DNA from 3 places in the Enterobacter cloacae complex sp. HYC042_NIDB genome. Region 1 is predicted to be linked to each of the others. Evidence: predicted binding sites of a transcription regulator. Region 1 holds the regulator's gene; each other region holds the start of a gene.
The links. The regulator sigma-54, encoded in region 1, starts transcription at its own class of promoters, with help from an activator protein. The targets are predictions, from matches to a motif close to GTTGGCACANNTTTCGCTNT.
Positions count from the first base shown of each region.

Region 1 (5,801 bases):
AAAACCTGTTCCTGTGGGATGGCCGAAGCTGGGTGCGAAAAGGGCTGGAAGCGGGTCTGACCCTGGGAATGGAAACGGTCTGGAGCAAAAAGCGTATTCTGACCGTTTACCTTAATATCGCCGAGTTCGGCGACGGGGTATTTGGTGTCGAAGCTGCATCACAACGCTATTTTAATAAACCTGCCAGCAGGCTGAGCATGTCGGAGGCGGCGCTGCTCGCGGCTGTTCTGCCTAATCCTGTCCGCTTCAAGGCCAGCGCCCCGTCAGGGTACGTGCGAAGCCGTCAGGCGTGGATCATGCGCCAGATGCGCCAGCTGGGTGGGGAAGGGTTTATGGAGAGAAATGCGTTAATGTAGGGCGGGTAAGCGCAGCGCCACCCGCCAGAATAGCAGGCCTAATCTTCGTCGAACCCGGCGTTAAACAGCGCAACTACCGCTGCCAGAGCTTCCTCTTCCTGAGGACCGGTGGCTTCAACCTCAATCTGACGCCCTTTGGCGGAGTCCAGCATCAGCAGCGCAATCACGCTGTTGGCTTCCGCTTCGGTGCCTTCGTCATTACGCAGCAGCACTTCTGCATCGAAACCCTGCATCAGCTCAAACAGCTTCATCGCCGGGCGTGCATGCATGCCCAGCTTATTGGTGATCTCAACGGTTTGTTTTACGGTCATGTTTTACGTTTTTCCAGCGTGCGATGACGGGACTGAACGTTCTTACCGCGCGAGCGGAAATAGTCGGCCAGCTGTTCGGCGATGTAGACCGAACGATGTTTACCGCCGGTACAGCCAATCGCCACCGTCAGGTAGCTACGATTGTTTGTCTCCAGCATAGGTAACCATAGCTCAAGGTAGCTTCGCGTCTGGTAGATAAAATTGTGAACTTCTGTGTGTCGGTCGAGGAACGCCGCCACGGGCTTATCCAGACCGGTCATTGGACGCAGTTTGGGATCCCAGTGCGGGTTCGGCAGGAAGCGCACGTCGAAAACATAGTCCGCATCAATCGGAATACCGTGCTTAAAGCCGAAGGATTCGAACACCATCGTCAGCTCGCGCTCGCGTTTACCCAGCAGCCGGGTTCGCAGCATTTCCGCCAGCTCGTGAACGGACATCTCTGAGGTGTCGACAATCAGATCGGCACGAGAGCGCAGCGGCTCAAGCAGATCGCTCTCTTCGTCGATGGCGCTCTCCAGCGAGAGATTCTTGCTGGAAAGCGGGTGCAGACGACGGGTGTCGCTGTAGCGGCGGATCAGGGTATTGCGGTCGGCATCAAGGAACAGCAGCTGAGGCGAGAACGCGTCAGGCAGGTTACTCATTGCCTGTTCGAAGATCTCTGGCGATTCCGGCATGTTACGAACGTCGATACTGACGGCGGCGGAGGTTTGTCTCTCCGCTAATGTGCGTGCCAGATCGGGCAATAACACGACCGGCAGGTTATCGACGCAGTAAAAACCCATGTCTTCCAGCGCGCGCAGGGCAACGGATTTCCCCGACCCTGAACGACCGCTGACAATCATCAGCACCATGTTCCGTTTCTCCTCAGGACAACAGATGTGAAGGCCATCACCTGGTTATGCGTCATCCTGATTGCCTTCTGCTTCAGTGATAATTTGATAAAGCTCTTCATCACTTTGGGCTGAGCGCAGTCGACGGCAGATGGTTTTATCCGCCAGACGTTTAGCAACCAGCGAAAGCGTATGCAGGTGGGTCTTGGTCTGGTCTGCAGGCACCAGCAGTGCGAAGAGGAGATCGACGGGCTGGTTATCAATGGCGTCAAAAGCGATTGGGGTTTCCAGTTGCACAAACACACCGACGGCACGCAGGGTGTCCTCTTCCAGCTTGCCGTGCGGGATCGCGATGCCGTTGCCGATACCGGTACTGCCCATCTTTTCACGGGTCAGAATGGCTTCGAACACCACCTGCGGCGGCAGGCCCAGCTGTTTTGCAGCCAATTCACTGATGATCTCCAGCGCACGTTTTTTGCTCTGGCAGTGAACGGCACTGCGGGTACATTCCTGGTTAAGGACATTGCTCAGTTGAAGAGCGGAATCGTTGTTCATCATAATTTCACCTAAGCGCTAACTGTACAAATGGCCCGTTGTGTTTCACAACAGGCCGTCCTGCACCCGTTAACTGCCCGGACAATTAGTGTTGTTTCAGTTTATCTTTATGTTTATTGAGCTGTCGCGCAAGCTTGTCAATCAAGCCGTCGATAGCCGCGTACATGTCTTGCCCTTCCGCACTGGCATGGAGTTCACCCCCGTTAACATGCAGGGTTGCATCCGAGATATGAGTCACTTTCTCCACTTTTAACACAACGTAGACCTGATTGATCCTTTCGAAATACTGCTCGAGTTTCGCGAACTTAGCGTTCACGAAGTCACGTAAAGCCTCAGTAATCTCGACGTTATGTCCTGTGATATTGAGCTGCATAGTGTCTTCCTTATCGGTTGTGTCAGACCAGCTGTTTACGCTGGTTAGACGGCGGAATGGATAAAGACTCTCGATACTTCGCAACAGTACGACGTGCCACCATAATACCCTGATCGGACAGCATGGTGGTCAACTTACTGTCACTTAGTGGCTTCGCGGGGTTCTCCGCGGCGATCAACTTCTTCACCAGGGCGCGAATCGCCGTTGAGGAGGCTTCGCCGCCACCCTCGGTGTTCACGTGGCTGGAGAAGAAATACTTAAGCTCAAAAATACCGCGCGGACTGTGCAGATACTTCTGCGTAGTAACGCGGGAAATAGTGGATTCATGCATCTCGACGGCCTGGGCGATATCCGCCAGCACCATCGGCTTCATATACTCTTCGCCCTGCTCAAAGAAGGCCTGCTGCTGTTCGACGATGCAGCGGCTCACGCGAAGCAGGGTATCATTCCGGCTCTCCAGGCTCTTGATCAGCCATCGCGCTTCCTGAAGATTGCTGCGAATGTATTGATTGTCGGAGTCGTTGCGCGCGCTGGTACACATGGAGGCGTACTGCTGGTTGATTTGCAGGCGAGGGATGCTGTCAGAGTTCAGTTCAACGACCCAGCGGTCATTGTGTTTTCTGACCAGCACGTCCGGGATAACGTACTCGGGTTCGCTGGTCTGGATCGACTGACCGGGACGCGGATCGAGGGACTGGATCAGATTTACCGCCTCTTTCAGCACCTCTTCCTTCAGGCGCGTGACGCGCATCAGGGTGCGGAAATCGTGGTTAGCCAGAAGATCCAGATGATCGCTGATGATTAAGCGTGCCTCGTCGAGCCACGGCGTCTCTTTACTGAACTGAGAAAGCTGAATCAGCAGACAGTCGCGCAGGTCCTTCGCGGCCACCCCGACCGGATCGAAGCGCTGAATGCGTTTCAGTACCGCTTCAATCTCCTCAATCTCAATCTCTTCATCGCCCATGCTTTCCAGAATGTCGTCCAGCGTGACGGTCAAATAACCGGTGTCATCAACGGCGTCGACAATCGAGGTGGCAATGGCGCGGTCGGTATCGGAGAAGGGGGTAAGCTCTACCTGCCACATCAGGTAATCCTGCAGCGACTGGGTGGTTTCGCCCTGGTAGACCGGTAGCTCGTCGTCCTGGTAGTCTGCACGCGTGCCGGAAGGGGTCCCGGCGGTATAGATTTCATCCCAGCTGGCATCCAGCGGAAGCTCGTCCGGCATCTCTTTTTGTTCGAGTGCATCCGCGGTGTCGAGCGCTTCTGTGTCCTGTGACTGCTGGGTATCTACCTCGTCATGAAGATCGGCTTGCTCCAGCAGGGGATTGCTGTCCAGCGCCTGCTGGAGCTCCTGCTGGAGTTCTAAGGTGGACAGTTGCAACAGACGAATTGCCTGCTGTAACTGCGGCGTCATCGCCAGCTGTTGGCTGAGCCTTAATTGCAAACCTTGCTTCATGTTCAGAGCATTTTTCTCCGGTTCGGCGTTACGTTACCTCTACCCTATCAGAGTCTGAAGTCTTCCCCAAGATAGACGCGCTTAACATGATCGTCTTCGAGGATCTGCTGCGGCGTACCGTGAGCGATCAGATTGCCCTGGCTCACGATATACGCGCGTTCACATACCGCCAGCGTTTCACGAACGTTGTGGTCTGTGATCAGCACGCCAAGTCCGCTGTCACGCAGATGCTCGATAATGCGTTTAATGTCGATAACGGAGATCGGGTCAACGCCCGCAAACGGTTCATCCAGAAGGATAAACTTCGGATTGGCGGCCAGCGCGCGCGCAATCTCAACACGACGGCGTTCCCCCCCGGACAAGGCCTGGCCCAGGCTGTCGCGCAGGTGTTCGATATGAAACTCTTCCATCAGCTCGTTGGCGCGATCCTGACGCTGTTCGTTGGTCAGGTCGTCGCGAATTTGCAGGACCGCCATCAGGTTATCAAAGACGCTCAGACGACGAAAAATAGAGGCTTCCTGCGGCAGATAGCCGATGCCACGGCGCGCGCGCGCGTGCAGCGGCAGCAGGCTGATATCTTCATCGTCAATAATAATGTTGCCGGCATCGCGCGGCACAATACCCACCACCATGTAGAAGGTGGTGGTTTTACCCGCACCGTTCGGGCCAAGCAGGCCCACAATTTCGCCGGAGTTGACGGTCAGACTGACATCTTCTACGACACGACGGCCCTTATAGGCCTTCGCGAGATTTTTTGCAGTTAATGTTGCCATAGCGAATTAGTTACTCTTCTTCTGTGCCGGGGCCTGGCCCTTGCCTTTGTCCTGCAGCTGCGACGGAACCAGCACGGTGGTTACGCGTTTGCCTTTCTCGCTGGAGGCCTGCATTTTTTGCTCTTTCACCAGATAGGTAATCTGGTCACCGGTAATATTGCTGTCCAGCTGTTCCAGATACGCGTTTCCGGTCAGGATGACCAGGTCCTTCGCCAGCTCATAGTGCATATGCGAGGCGTGGCCCTTCACCGGCTTGCCGTTGTCCTGCATCTGGTAGAAGGTGGCCGGGTTGCCGTAACCATCAATGATCTCTTTGCCCTGCTCGCCGCCCGGACGGGTAACGACCACTTTATCGGCGTTAATTTTGATGGTCCCCTGAGTCATGACGACGTTACCCGTGAAGGTGACGACGTTACCCTGCATATCGAGAGACTGAGTGTCGGACTCGATATGGATCGGCTGGTCGGTATCGCCCGTTACAGCAAGCGCGGGGAGACTGGCCGCCAGCATCGCGCTGGCGATAATTACTTTAAGGCTGAGTTTGTTTGTTTTGAATTTCATAGGAGGTTCTAACCTTTTCAATCAGCTCGGCGTTCTTGCTGCGTAAGTTCCCGCGCATTCTTAAACCGCTGGAATTAAATGTTGTGCCATACAGTGTGACCAGATCCTGCGACGTCACGTCCTGGGTTACCAGGTTGATCTGGGCATTATCCGTCGTAATTTTTCGCAGTTGCGAGTCAGCGGTCAGGGCGTTGACTTCAACGTGGCCATACAGATAAAGCATACGGTCATTTGTCAGTTTGGCCCGATCTGACTTAATTGACCACGTCGGCACTTTGTCTTTATCGAAAGTGGTCATGACAGGTTGGGTAAACCACGAAACGCCGTCATCGGAAAAGTATTCAACGTGCTGGGCAATCAGGCGATAATTCAGCGCACCTTCCGGGCTATAGACCACGGTGTCGCTGTGATCGCTTTTATAGGTTGGATCGTTATTGTTGACGACTTCCGTTTGCGTATCGTCGCGATCGGCAAGGTTCACGCCAATCAATACCAGTGCGACAAGCGAAAGCAGAATGATAACCCAACGTCTGGTTTTACTCATATCGATTGCCCTTTGGCTTCATCAAGCTTGCCCTGCGCCAGC
Region 1 is NZ_CP109650.1:4,372,119-4,377,919, reverse strand. It holds gene mtgA (monofunctional biosynthetic peptidoglycan transglycosylase) at 1-356, shown strand, start outside; gene npr (PTS phosphocarrier protein NPr) at 395-667, opposite strand; gene rapZ (RNase adapter RapZ) at 664-1,518, opposite strand; gene ptsN (PTS IIA-like nitrogen regulatory protein PtsN) at 1,564-2,055, opposite strand; gene hpf (ribosome hibernation promoting factor) at 2,138-2,425, opposite strand; gene rpoN (RNA polymerase factor sigma-54) at 2,448-3,881, opposite strand; gene lptB (LPS export ABC transporter ATP-binding protein) at 3,929-4,654, opposite strand; gene lptA (lipopolysaccharide ABC transporter substrate-binding protein LptA) at 4,661-5,215, opposite strand; gene lptC (LPS export ABC transporter periplasmic protein LptC) at 5,184-5,759, opposite strand; gene kdsC (3-deoxy-manno-octulosonate-8-phosphatase KdsC) at 5,756-5,801, opposite strand, start outside.

Region 2 (5,801 bases), 470 kb from region 1:
GTAGTTGTTGTAGTCGAGCTGGGAGATCTGCATCTGCAGGGTGCCTTCCAGGTCAACGTTTGGCGCAGGAACACGGTCAACAATCGCCTGATACAGCGGGGTCATGTCTTCAGCCATGTCTTCGTGGTCCAGACCTGCGATACCGTTCAGCGCAGAGGCGTAAACGATAGGGAAGTCCAGCTGCTCGTCGGTCGCGTCGAGGTTAACGAACAGGTCGAAGACCTGGTCAACAACCCAGTCAGGACGCGCGCCAGGGCGGTCAACTTTGTTGATAACAACGATTGGCTTCAGACCATGGGCAAAAGCTTTTTTGGTCACGAAGCGCGTCTGTGGCATTGGGCCATCCATTGCGTCAACGACCAGCAGAACGGAGTCTACCATGGACATTACACGTTCAACTTCACCACCGAAGTCGGCGTGCCCTGGGGTATCAACGATGTTGATACGGTAGTCATTCCATTTAATCGCGGTGTTTTTCGCGAGGATGGTAATCCCACGCTCTTTCTCCAAATCGTTGGAGTCCATCACGCGTTCTTGGGTTTCGGCACGCGCATCAAACGTACCGGATTGCTGCAGCAGCTTATCAACCAGGGTAGTTTTACCATGGTCAACGTGCGCGATGATGGCGATGTTACGCAAATTTTCGATCACAACTTTGCCTCAGGCATTTAGAAATAGCGCGTTATTGTACACGGATTAATCGCACTACAAAACAGGATCACAAACATCCCCCGCAAACAAGTATTGCAGAGATGCTTTGTGATCGCTTTCACGGAGCGGTAAAAGGGCACTTTAACGTAAATTGCACCAATATGGTGCTTAATGTTCACATTGAAGCACTATACTGGTGCAAAAAATCCATCATGGTGCAGCCCTTTTGCACTATGGTGCGCATGATAACGCCTTTTTGGGGTGTTTTAAAAGTTGGCACAGATTTCGCTTTATAAAAAATACATGGCAACAGCCAGTACCAACAGAAATTGAAGACCTCGTTACCACGACGACAATGACCAATCTGGAGAGTTAAGTATGTCCGCTGAACACGTTTTGACGATGCTGAACGAACATGAAGTGAAGTTTGTTGATCTGCGCTTCACCGATACCAAAGGTAAAGAACAGCACGTCACAATCCCTGCTCATCAGGTGAACGCCGAATTCTTTGAAGAAGGCAAAATGTTTGACGGCTCCTCCATTGGTGGCTGGAAAGGCATTAACGAATCCGACATGGTTCTGATGCCAGACGCAACCACAGCGGTCATTGATCCGTTCTTCGAAGAACCAACTCTGATCATTCGCTGCGACATCCTCGAGCCAGGCACGCTGCAGGGCTACGACCGCGACCCACGTTCTATCGCTAAACGCGCTGAAGAGTACCTGCGTTCCACCGGCATCGCGGACACCGTTCTGTTCGGGCCAGAGCCAGAGTTCTTCCTGTTCGACGACATCCGCTTCGGTGCCTCTATTTCTGGCTCCCACGTGGCTATCGACGACATCGAAGGCGCATGGAACTCTTCCACCAAATACGAAGGTGGTAACAAAGGTCACCGTCCTGGTGTGAAAGGCGGTTACTTCCCGGTTCCTCCGGTCGACTCTGCACAGGATATCCGTTCCACCATGTGTCTGGTGATGGAAGAGATGGGCCTGGTTGTTGAAGCGCACCACCACGAAGTGGCGACTGCGGGTCAGAACGAAGTGGCAACCCGCTTCAACACCATGACCAAAAAAGCGGACGAAATTCAGATCTACAAATACGTTGTGCACAACGTTGCGCACCGTTTCGGTAAAACCGCGACCTTCATGCCAAAACCAATGTTTGGCGACAACGGTTCCGGTATGCACTGCCACATGTCTCTGTCCAAGAACGGTACCAACCTGTTCTCTGGCGACAAATATGCCGGTCTGTCCGAGCAGGCGCTGTATTACATCGGTGGTGTTATCAAACACGCTAAAGCGATCAACGCCCTGGCGAACCCAACCACTAACTCCTACAAGCGTCTGGTCCCGGGCTACGAAGCCCCAGTTATGCTGGCCTACTCTGCGCGTAACCGTTCTGCTTCCATCCGTATCCCGGTGGTGGCGTCTCCGAAAGCGCGTCGTATCGAAGTGCGCTTCCCGGACCCAGCGGCTAACCCATACCTGTGCTTCGCAGCGCTGCTGATGGCCGGTCTGGACGGTATCAAGAACAAGATCCACCCAGGCGAAGCGATGGACAAAAACCTGTACGACCTGCCGCCAGAAGAAGCGAAAGAGATCCCACAGGTTGCTGGCTCTCTGGAAGAAGCCCTGCAGGCGCTGGATGCAGACCGCGAGTTCCTGACTGCGGGTGGCGTATTCACTGACGACGCTATCGATGCTTACATCGCCCTGCGTACTGAAGAGAACGACCGCGTGCGTATGACTCCGCATCCGGTTGAGTTCGAACTGTACTACAGCGTTTAATTTAGTTGTTTTACCCGGCGTCAAAAGCGCCGGGGGTAGTTGCCGTGGAAACTTTTAGCCCATCTCCGGATGGGCTTTTTTCTCCACCAACAACCTGATCTCACGCGCTTTTTACGCCGAAACCGCTATACTGCACTAAAACAGTGCAACGACTCCAGGAGACTGCTGAATGGCAACTGGCACGCTGCCCGATGCTGGGCAGATCCTCAATTCTTTGATTAACAGCATTCTGCTGGTCGACGACGAGCTGGCCGTCCATTACGCCAACCCGGCGGCGCAACAGCTGCTCGCCCAGAGTTCCCGCAAACTGTTTGGCACCCCGCTTCCTGAGTTGTTGAGCTATTTCTCGCTGAATATTGGCCTGATGCAGGAAAGTTTGCAGGCCGGTCAGGGGTTCACCGATAACGAAGTCACGCTGGTGATCGACGGGCGCTCACATATTCTTTCCCTTACTGCGCAACGTTTGCCGGAAGGACTGATCCTGCTGGAAATGGCGCCGATGGATAATCAGCGTCGCCTGAGCCAGGAGCAGCTTCAGCATGCGCAGCAAATTGCCGCCCGTGACCTGGTGCGCGGTCTGGCGCATGAAATCAAAAACCCGCTGGGTGGGTTACGCGGCGCGGCGCAGCTTCTGACCAAAGCCCTGCCCGACCCTGCGCTGGCGGAGTATACCAACGTCATCATTGAGCAGGCGGACCGCCTGCGTAACCTGGTCGATCGCCTGCTCGGGCCGCAGCAGCCGGGTATGCACGTTTCAGAAAGCATTCATAAAGTCGCTGAACGGGTGGTGAAGCTCGTCTCCATGGAGCTGCCGGAGAACGTCACGCTGGTGCGTGATTACGACCCAAGCCTGCCGGAACTGGCGCATGACCCGGACCAGATTGAGCAGGTTCTGCTGAATATTGTGCGCAATGCCCTGCAGGCGCTGGGGCCGGAAGGCGGCGAGATTATTTTACGCACCCGCACCGCCTTCCAGCTTACGCTGCACGGCGTGCGCTATCGTCTGGCGGCACGCATCGACGTTGAGGATAACGGGCCTGGCATTCCTTCTCATCTGCAGGACACCCTGTTCTACCCAATGGTAAGCGGGCGCGAAGGCGGTACGGGACTGGGCTTATCTATCGCCCGCAGCTTGATCGATCAGCACTCCGGAAAAATTGAATTTACCAGTTGGCCGGGACATACCGAGTTTTCGGTTTTCCTGCCGATTAAAAAATAAAGGTGACGTTTATGCAACGAGGGATAGTCTGGGTAGTCGATGACGATAGCTCCATCCGTTGGGTGCTTGAACGCGCGCTCACAGGGGCAGGTTTAAGCTGCACGACGTTTGAGAGCGGCAGCGAGGTGCTCGACGCACTCACCACCAAAACGCCGGACGTTCTGCTGTCGGATATTCGCATGCCGGGCATGGACGGGCTGGCGCTGTTAAAGCAGATCAAACAGCGCCATCCTATGCTTCCGGTCATCATAATGACGGCTCATTCCGACCTGGATGCCGCGGTGAGCGCCTATCAGCAAGGGGCGTTCGATTACCTGCCCAAACCGTTTGATATCGACGAAGCGGTGGCGCTGGTTGAGCGCGCGATTAGCCACTACCAGGAGCAACAACAGCCGCGCCACGCACCCGATTATGGGCCAACCACCGACATCATCGGCGAAGCGCCGGCGATGCAGGACGTGTTTCGCATTATTGGCCGTCTGTCCCGCTCGTCCATCAGCGTGTTGATTAACGGGGAATCGGGTACAGGTAAAGAGCTGGTGGCGCATGCGTTACATCGCCACAGCCCGCGGGCAAAAGCGCCGTTTATCGCCCTGAACATGGCGGCGATCCCGAAGGATTTGATTGAGTCCGAGCTGTTCGGCCACGAAAAAGGGGCGTTTACCGGCGCGAATACCATTCGCCAGGGGCGCTTTGAGCAGGCTGACGGCGGCACGCTGTTCTTGGACGAGATCGGCGATATGCCGCTGGACGTTCAAACTCGCCTGCTGCGCGTGCTGGCCGACGGGCAGTTTTACCGCGTGGGCGGCTACGCGCCGGTGAAGGTGGACGTGCGTATTATCGCCGCGACGCACCAGAACCTGGAGCTGCGCGTGCAGGAGGGCAAATTCCGTGAGGATTTATTCCATCGCCTGAATGTGATCCGCGTCCACCTGCCGCCGTTGCGCGAGCGTCGGGAAGATATCCCGCGCCTGGCGCGTCATTTCCTGCAGGTGGCGGCCCGCGAGCTGGGCGTGGAAGCCAAGCAGCTTCACCCGGAAACCGATGCCGCCCTCACCCGTCTGGCGTGGCCGGGCAACGTACGCCAGCTGGAAAACACCTGCCGCTGGCTGACCGTGATGGCCGCCGGACAGGAAGTGTTGATTCAGGATCTCCCTGCCGAACTGTTTGAGGCCACCGCGCCCGAAAGCAGCACCGGGCACGCGCTGCCGGACAGCTGGGCAACGCTGCTGGCGCAGTGGGCCGACCGCGCGCTGCGTTCCGGTCATCAAAACCTGCTGTCTGAGGCTCAGCCAGAGATGGAGCGTACGCTGTTGACCACCGCGCTTCGTCATACGCAGGGCCATAAGCAGGAAGCCGCGCGCCTGCTGGGATGGGGACGTAATACCCTGACGCGTAAGCTGAAAGAGCTGGGAATGGAGTGATCGTACGCCGCTGTGTAAAGGTTACTAATTGAGCGCAAATTGCCGTTATTTTGCGCTTTACTGTTCCGATGAGTTTTGTATGATCGTGCCCGGAAATTGGGGGAACCATCATGCTGGAATCATTAGTGACTTTACTGTCGAGCGGAGCAGCTGAAAGCCACACGCCGCAAACCGCTGTTGCTGCGGTATTATGTGCGGCGCTGGTTGGGCTGTTTAGCTAGCAGGTTAAAATGTAAAAGCCGGGTAGCGGCTTCGCCTTACCCGGCTTTGCGCCTTAAATCACCCGTGAAAACTGCTGCATACGCGCCTTCTGGCGCAGATACGCGTCAAAGCACATGCAGATATTACGGATCAACAGACGCCCTTTCGGCGTGACCTCAATCGCGTTCTCCGACACATCCACCAGCCCGTCTTTCGCCAGCGGCGCAATCAGCTTCAGGTCTTCCGCAAAATATTCGCTGAATGTCAGATTCCACTGTGCTTCCACGTCGCTAAAGTCGAGACGGAAGTTGCAGATAAGCGCCTTAATCACATCACGACGAATGCAGTCGTCACGGGTCAGCGCGATGCCGCGCCATAGCGCGTTGCCGGTTGCATCAACCTGCTGGTAGTAGAGCTTCAGCTCTTTCTGGTTCTGCGCGTAGCTATCACCGATCATGCTGATGGCGGAGACACCCATGCCGAGCAGATCGGTATCGCCCTGAGTGGTGTAACCCTGG
Region 2 is NZ_CP109650.1:121,395-127,195, forward strand. It holds gene typA (ribosome-dependent GTPase TypA) at 1-651, opposite strand, end outside; gene glnA (glutamate--ammonia ligase) at 1,030-2,439, shown strand; gene glnL (nitrogen regulation protein NR(II)) at 2,609-3,658, shown strand; gene glnG (nitrogen regulation protein NR(I)) at 3,670-5,082, shown strand; gene OKF39_RS00585 (YshB family small membrane protein) at 5,193-5,303, shown strand; gene hemN (oxygen-independent coproporphyrinogen III oxidase) at 5,357-5,801, opposite strand, start outside.
Region 2: the regulator sigma-54 is predicted to act here: its motif matches at 924-943, upstream of glnA (glutamate--ammonia ligase).

Region 3 (5,801 bases), 1.9 Mb from region 1:
TTGACCTGCCGATGTCCTCCTTCAGCCGCGGTCCGTACGTTCAGCCCCAGCTTCACGCGCACGGTCTGGCCCTGACGGCCGCCATCTGCTACGAAATCATCCTCGGCGAGCAGGTGCGCGATAACTTCCGCCCGGACACCGACTATCTGCTGACCATCTCCAATGATGCGTGGTTCGGTAAATCAATCGGCCCGTGGCAGCACTTCCAGATGGCACGCATGCGTTCTTTGGAGCTGGCGCGTCCGCTGCTGCGTAGCACCAATAACGGCATCACCGCCGTGATTGGCCCGCAGGGCGAAATCCAGGCCATGATCCCGCAGTTCACCCGTGAAGTGCTGACAACCAAAGTCACGCCAACCACGGGCCTGACGCCGTACGCCCGCACCGGCAACTGGCCGCTGTGGATCCTGACCGCGCTGTTCGGCTTTGGCGCCGTGCTGATGAGCCTGCGTCAGCGTCATAAATAATCTTGCCTTCTGATGCCGGGTGGCGGCTGCGCCTTACCCGGCAATTTCCTCCCAATCTTCAATTCTGGCACGCCTGTTGCTTTATTTATTCACGTAAACGCTGTCTGGCTTAACGTGCAACCTTGTCGCACCAGTGTAGATCGTCGCTAGCACCGAAACGGTGCAACGGGAGATTATTGCCTCTGAATGGTGCGGCGCGCTTCGCAAAAATAAACAATAACGCAGCAAAATCTTTACATTAAGCCAGACTAAATGTTAACAAGCTTGCATAACACTGCACTCGCATTGCGCGAGATATAACAACATCACAATGGGTATCTATGCGTCACTGGCGCTGATAAGAAAGGAGTTGGGTATGCAATTACGTAAACTGGCCACAGCAATGCTGGTTATGGGAATGTCCGCAGGCGTGGTTCACGCTGAAGACGCTCCGGCAGCAGGCAGCACTCTCGACAAGATTGCCAAAAACGGCGTCATCGTGGTCGGCCACCGTGAATCTTCCGTCCCGTTCTCTTACTACGACAACACGCAAAAAGTCGTAGGCTATTCACAGGATTACTCCAACGCTATCGTTGAAGCTGTGAAGAAAAAGCTGAACAAACCTGACCTGCAGGTGAAGCTGATCCCAATCACTTCACAGAACCGTATTCCGCTGCTGCAAAACGGCACCTTTGACTTCGAGTGTGGTTCCACCACCAACAATCTGGAGCGTCAAAAACAGGCGGCCTTCTCTGACACCATCTTTGTCGTGGGCACCCGTCTGCTGACCAAGAAGGGCGGCGCAATCAAAGATTTTGCGGACCTGAAAGGCAAAGCGGTCGTTGTGACCTCCGGTACCACTTCTGAAGTCCTGCTGCACAAGCTGAACGACGAGAAGAAAATGGATATGCGCATCATCAGCGCGAAAGACCATGGCGACTCCTTCCGTACGCTGGAAAGCGGTCGTGCCGTCGCGTTTATGATGGATGACGCCCTGCTGGCGGGCGAACGTGCGAAGGCGAAGAAACCAGACAACTGGGATATCGTCGGTACCGCGCAGTCCAAAGAAGCCTACGGCTGCATGCTGCGTAAAGACGATCCGCAGTTCAAAAAGCTGATCGATGACACTATCGCCCAGGTGCAGACCTCCGGCGAAGCGGAAAAATGGTTCGACAAGTGGTTTAAGAACCCGATTCCACCAAAAAATCTCAATATGAACTTTGAACTGTCTGACGACATGAAAGCGCTGTTCAAATCTCCAAATGACAAGGCTCTTAACTAATTAGAACAACAGGGGCGGGATCTCCTGCCCTCTCGATTGTCGGGAAGCATGGACAGACATATACGCTGAGTGGTCGTTCCCCACTCAGCGCGAAAAAAGAGCTTCTCACCAATCTTCGAGGGTAGCGCTGCTACCCTCTTTTTTCTGGAGTTTATTATGTCAATAGACTGGAACTGGGGCATCTTCCTGCAACAAGCCCCGTTCGGCAACACCACCTATCTTGGCTGGCTGTGGAGCGGCTTTCAGGTTACCGTGGCATTATCGATAACGGCGTGGATCATCGCGTTTCTTGTCGGTTCGCTGTTCGGTATTCTGCGAACCGTCCCTAACCGTTTTCTTTCAACAATTGGCACACTGTATGTGGAGCTGTTCCGTAACGTTCCGCTCATCGTGCAGTTCTTTACCTGGTATCTGGTCATCCCGGAACTGCTGCCGGAAAATATTGGCATGTGGTTCAAGTCGGAGCTGGATCCGAACGTGCAGTTCTTTGTCTCCTCCATGATGTGTCTGGGGCTGTTTACCGCTGCGCGCGTTTGCGAGCAGGTGCGTGCCGCCATTCAGTCATTGCCACGCGGACAAAAAAATGCGGGCCTGGCGATGGGCCTGACCCTGCCACAAACCTACCGCTACGTGCTGCTGCCTAACGCCTACCGCGTTATCGTTCCACCGATGACCTCTGAGATGATGAACCTGGTGAAAAACTCGGCCATCGCCTCAACCATCGGCCTGGTGGATATGGCTGCACAGGCGGGCAAGCTGCTGGATTACTCCGCTCATGCGTGGGAATCCTTCACCGCGATCACGCTCGCGTATGTTCTGATTAACGCTTTCATCATGCTGGTGATGAACCTGGTTGAACGCAAAGTACGCCTGCCGGGCAATCTGGGAGGCAAATAATGTACGAATTTGACTGGAGTTCTATTGTTCCATCCATGCCTTACCTGCTCGATGGCCTGGTGATTACCCTAAAGATCACCGCGATCGCTATCGTCGTGGGTATCGTCTGGGGTACCCTGCTGGCCGTCATGCGCCTGTCGAGCTTTAAGCCGCTCGCCTGGTTTGCGACTGCCTACGTTAACGTCTTCCGCTCCATCCCGCTGGTGATGGTGCTGCTGTGGTTTTACCTGATTGTTCCAGGCTTCTTACAGAATGTGCTGGGACTGTCGCCGAAAACCGACATCCGCCTGATCTCTGCGATGGTGGCGTTCTCGATGTTTGAGGCCGCTTACTATTCAGAGATTATCCGTGCGGGTATCCAGAGTATCTCCCGTGGGCAGTCCAGCGCCGCGCTGGCGCTGGGAATGACGCACTGGCAGTCCATGCAGCTCATCATTCTGCCTCAGGCGTTTCGCGCCATGGTTCCGCTCCTGCTGACCCAGGGTATCGTGCTGTTCCAGGATACCTCTCTGGTTTACGTTCTGAGTCTGGCGGACTTCTTCCGTACCGCGTCGACCATAGGTGAACGTGATGGTACGCAGGTCGAGATGGTGCTCTTCGCGGGTGCGGTCTATTTTGTGATTAGTTTAAGCGCGTCGCTGCTGGTCAGCTGGCTGAAGAAAAGGACGGTATAATGATTTCCCTGAAAAATGTTTCTAAATGGTATGGGCACTTTCAGGTGCTGACCGACTGCTCCACCGAAGTCAAAAAAGGCGATGTGGTGGTGGTGTGCGGGCCGTCCGGTTCCGGTAAGTCTACGCTGATCAAAACGGTTAATGGTCTGGAGCCTGTGCAGCAGGGCGAAATTGTTGTTAACGGCACGAAAGTGAACGACAAGAAAACCAACCTGGCCCAGCTTCGCTCTCACGTCGGCATGGTGTTCCAGCATTTTGAGCTATTCCCTCATCTGTCCATTATTGAGAACCTGACGCTGGCTCAGGTCAAAGTGCTCAAGCGTGATAAAAAAGCGTCGCGCGAAAAGGGGCTCAAGCTTCTGGAGCGCGTGGGGCTTTCTGCACATGCCGATAAGTTCCCGGCACAGCTTTCCGGCGGCCAGCAGCAGCGTGTGGCGATTGCGCGCGCGCTGTGCATGGATCCGGTGGCGATGCTGTTCGATGAGCCCACATCAGCGCTCGATCCTGAAATGATCAACGAAGTGCTGGACGTGATGGTCGAGCTGGCGCACGAAGGGATGACCATGATGGTGGTGACGCACGAAATGGGCTTCGCCCGTAAAGTGGCCAACCGCGTGATCTTCATGGACGAAGGTAAAATTGTCGAAGACTCACCGAAAGAAGAGTTCTTCGCCAACCCGAAATCCGAACGCGCGAAAGATTTCCTCGCGAAAATCCTGCACTAATCTTCTCGGTGCGCAATCTGCGGATTGCGCACTGCTTCACGCTTTAGATCTCTTTTTCTATTCGGCGTCACATCGCAGCGTTAACCTTGTCACAAAATAATGCTAAGAATGGAGAACGCTATGGCACACCCTATAATTCTCGACTGCGATCCGGGTCATGATGACGCGATCGCGCTCGTCCTCGCGCTTGCCTCCCCTGAACTGGACGTGAAAGCGGTCACCTCGTCCGCCGGAAATCAGACGCCGGACAAAACCCTGCGCAACGTTTTACGAATGCTGACGCTGCTGAAACGCACCGATATTCCTGTCGCAGGCGGCGCCGTTAAGCCGCTGATGCGCGAGCTGATCATTGCCGACAACGTTCACGGTGAAAGCGGGCTGGATGGCCCGGCGCTGCCGGAGCCAGGTTTCACACCGCAAGACTGCACCGCCGTCGAGCTAATGGCGAAGGTGCTGCGTGAAAGCGCAGAGCCCGTGACGCTGGTGGCTACCGGCCCGCAGACCAACGTTGCGCTTCTGCTGAACAGCCATCCGGAACTGCGCAGTAAAATCGCCCGTATTGTGATTATGGGTGGGGCTATGGGGCTAGGGAACTGGACGCCTGCGGCCGAATTCAACATCTTTGTTGATCCGGAGGCTGCGGAGATCGTCTTCCAGTCGGGCCTGCCGATTGTGATGGCGGGGCTGGACGTGACGCATCGGGCACAGATTATGGCAGACGATATTGAGCGCTTCCGCGCCGTGGGCAACCCGGTTGCGACAACCGTAGCCGAGCTGCTCGACTTCTTTATGGAGTATCACAAAGCCGAGAAATGGGGCTTTCACGGCGCGCCGCTGCATGACCCGTGCACCATCGCCTGGCTGCTGAAGCCTGAAATGTTTACCACGGTGGACAGATGGGTTGGCGTGGAGACGCAGGGGAAATATACCCAGGGGATGACGGTGGTGGATTACTATTCGCTGACGGGAAATAAACCGAATACGACGCTGATGGTGGATATCGACCGGGAGGCGTTTGTGGATTTGCTGGCGGAAAGACTTGCTTACTATTGTGCGGCCTGACGCCCTCACCCTGGCCCTCTCCCTGTACAGTCCGGGGACATGGTAGACAGGTGTTCGGGGACATGGTGAACACTTTTTAACATCCTTTACCCATGGTGATCGACTTTTTCTTCAGGTCGATCACCCCCACTTTCGTGCTGTACCACCACACTTCATAGCAGCCGTCATCCTGTGTCTCCCTCAGCCCGACCCGTTCTCCCCTGAACGCCTTGCCTGCGCTCAGACTGACACCCTGTATGCTCAGCTTTCCGCTGACATCCACTTTCCTGACCTTCACCCCTTCATCGTATTCAGGTGGCGTTACGCTGCCGCTGTACTGCCGCGCTGACGGCTGATACCGCGAGGCCGGTACCGCCATATCCAGCGCCTCGTGCGGGCGTTCAAGGTTGTACACCGTGCGCCAGTGATCGAAAGCGCGCTGCAGCTCTCCGCTGTCCGCGAACCATTTTCCCTGCAGCACTTCCGCCTTCAGGCTGCGGTGAAAACGCTCCAGCTTGCCCTGCGTCTGCGGATGATAAGGCCGGGAGTGCCCCACCCGGATACCGTGGCGCATCAGCCACAGCTCCAGCGCCGTCCAGGTGCCGGTGGTGTCGCCCCACGGTGAGCCGTTGTCCATCGTCATCCTGTCCGGCAGGCCGTAGCGTTCAAACGCGCTGACCAGCTGCTGCTGCACGGTCTCGCGCCGTTCATCGGTACAGTGCGCCAGGCACAGGGA
Region 3 is NZ_CP109650.1:1,509,814-1,515,614, reverse strand. It holds gene lnt (apolipoprotein N-acyltransferase) at 1-467, shown strand, start outside; gene OKF39_RS07170 (amino acid ABC transporter substrate-binding protein) at 823-1,728, shown strand; gene OKF39_RS07165 (amino acid ABC transporter permease) at 1,885-2,625, shown strand; gene gltK (glutamate/aspartate ABC transporter permease GltK) at 2,625-3,299, shown strand; gene OKF39_RS07155 (amino acid ABC transporter ATP-binding protein) at 3,299-4,024, shown strand; gene rihA (pyrimidine-specific ribonucleoside hydrolase RihA) at 4,145-5,086, shown strand; gene OKF39_RS07145 (IS481 family transposase) at 5,163-5,801, opposite strand, start outside.
Region 3: the regulator sigma-54 is predicted to act here: its motif matches at 531-550, upstream of OKF39_RS07170 (amino acid ABC transporter substrate-binding protein).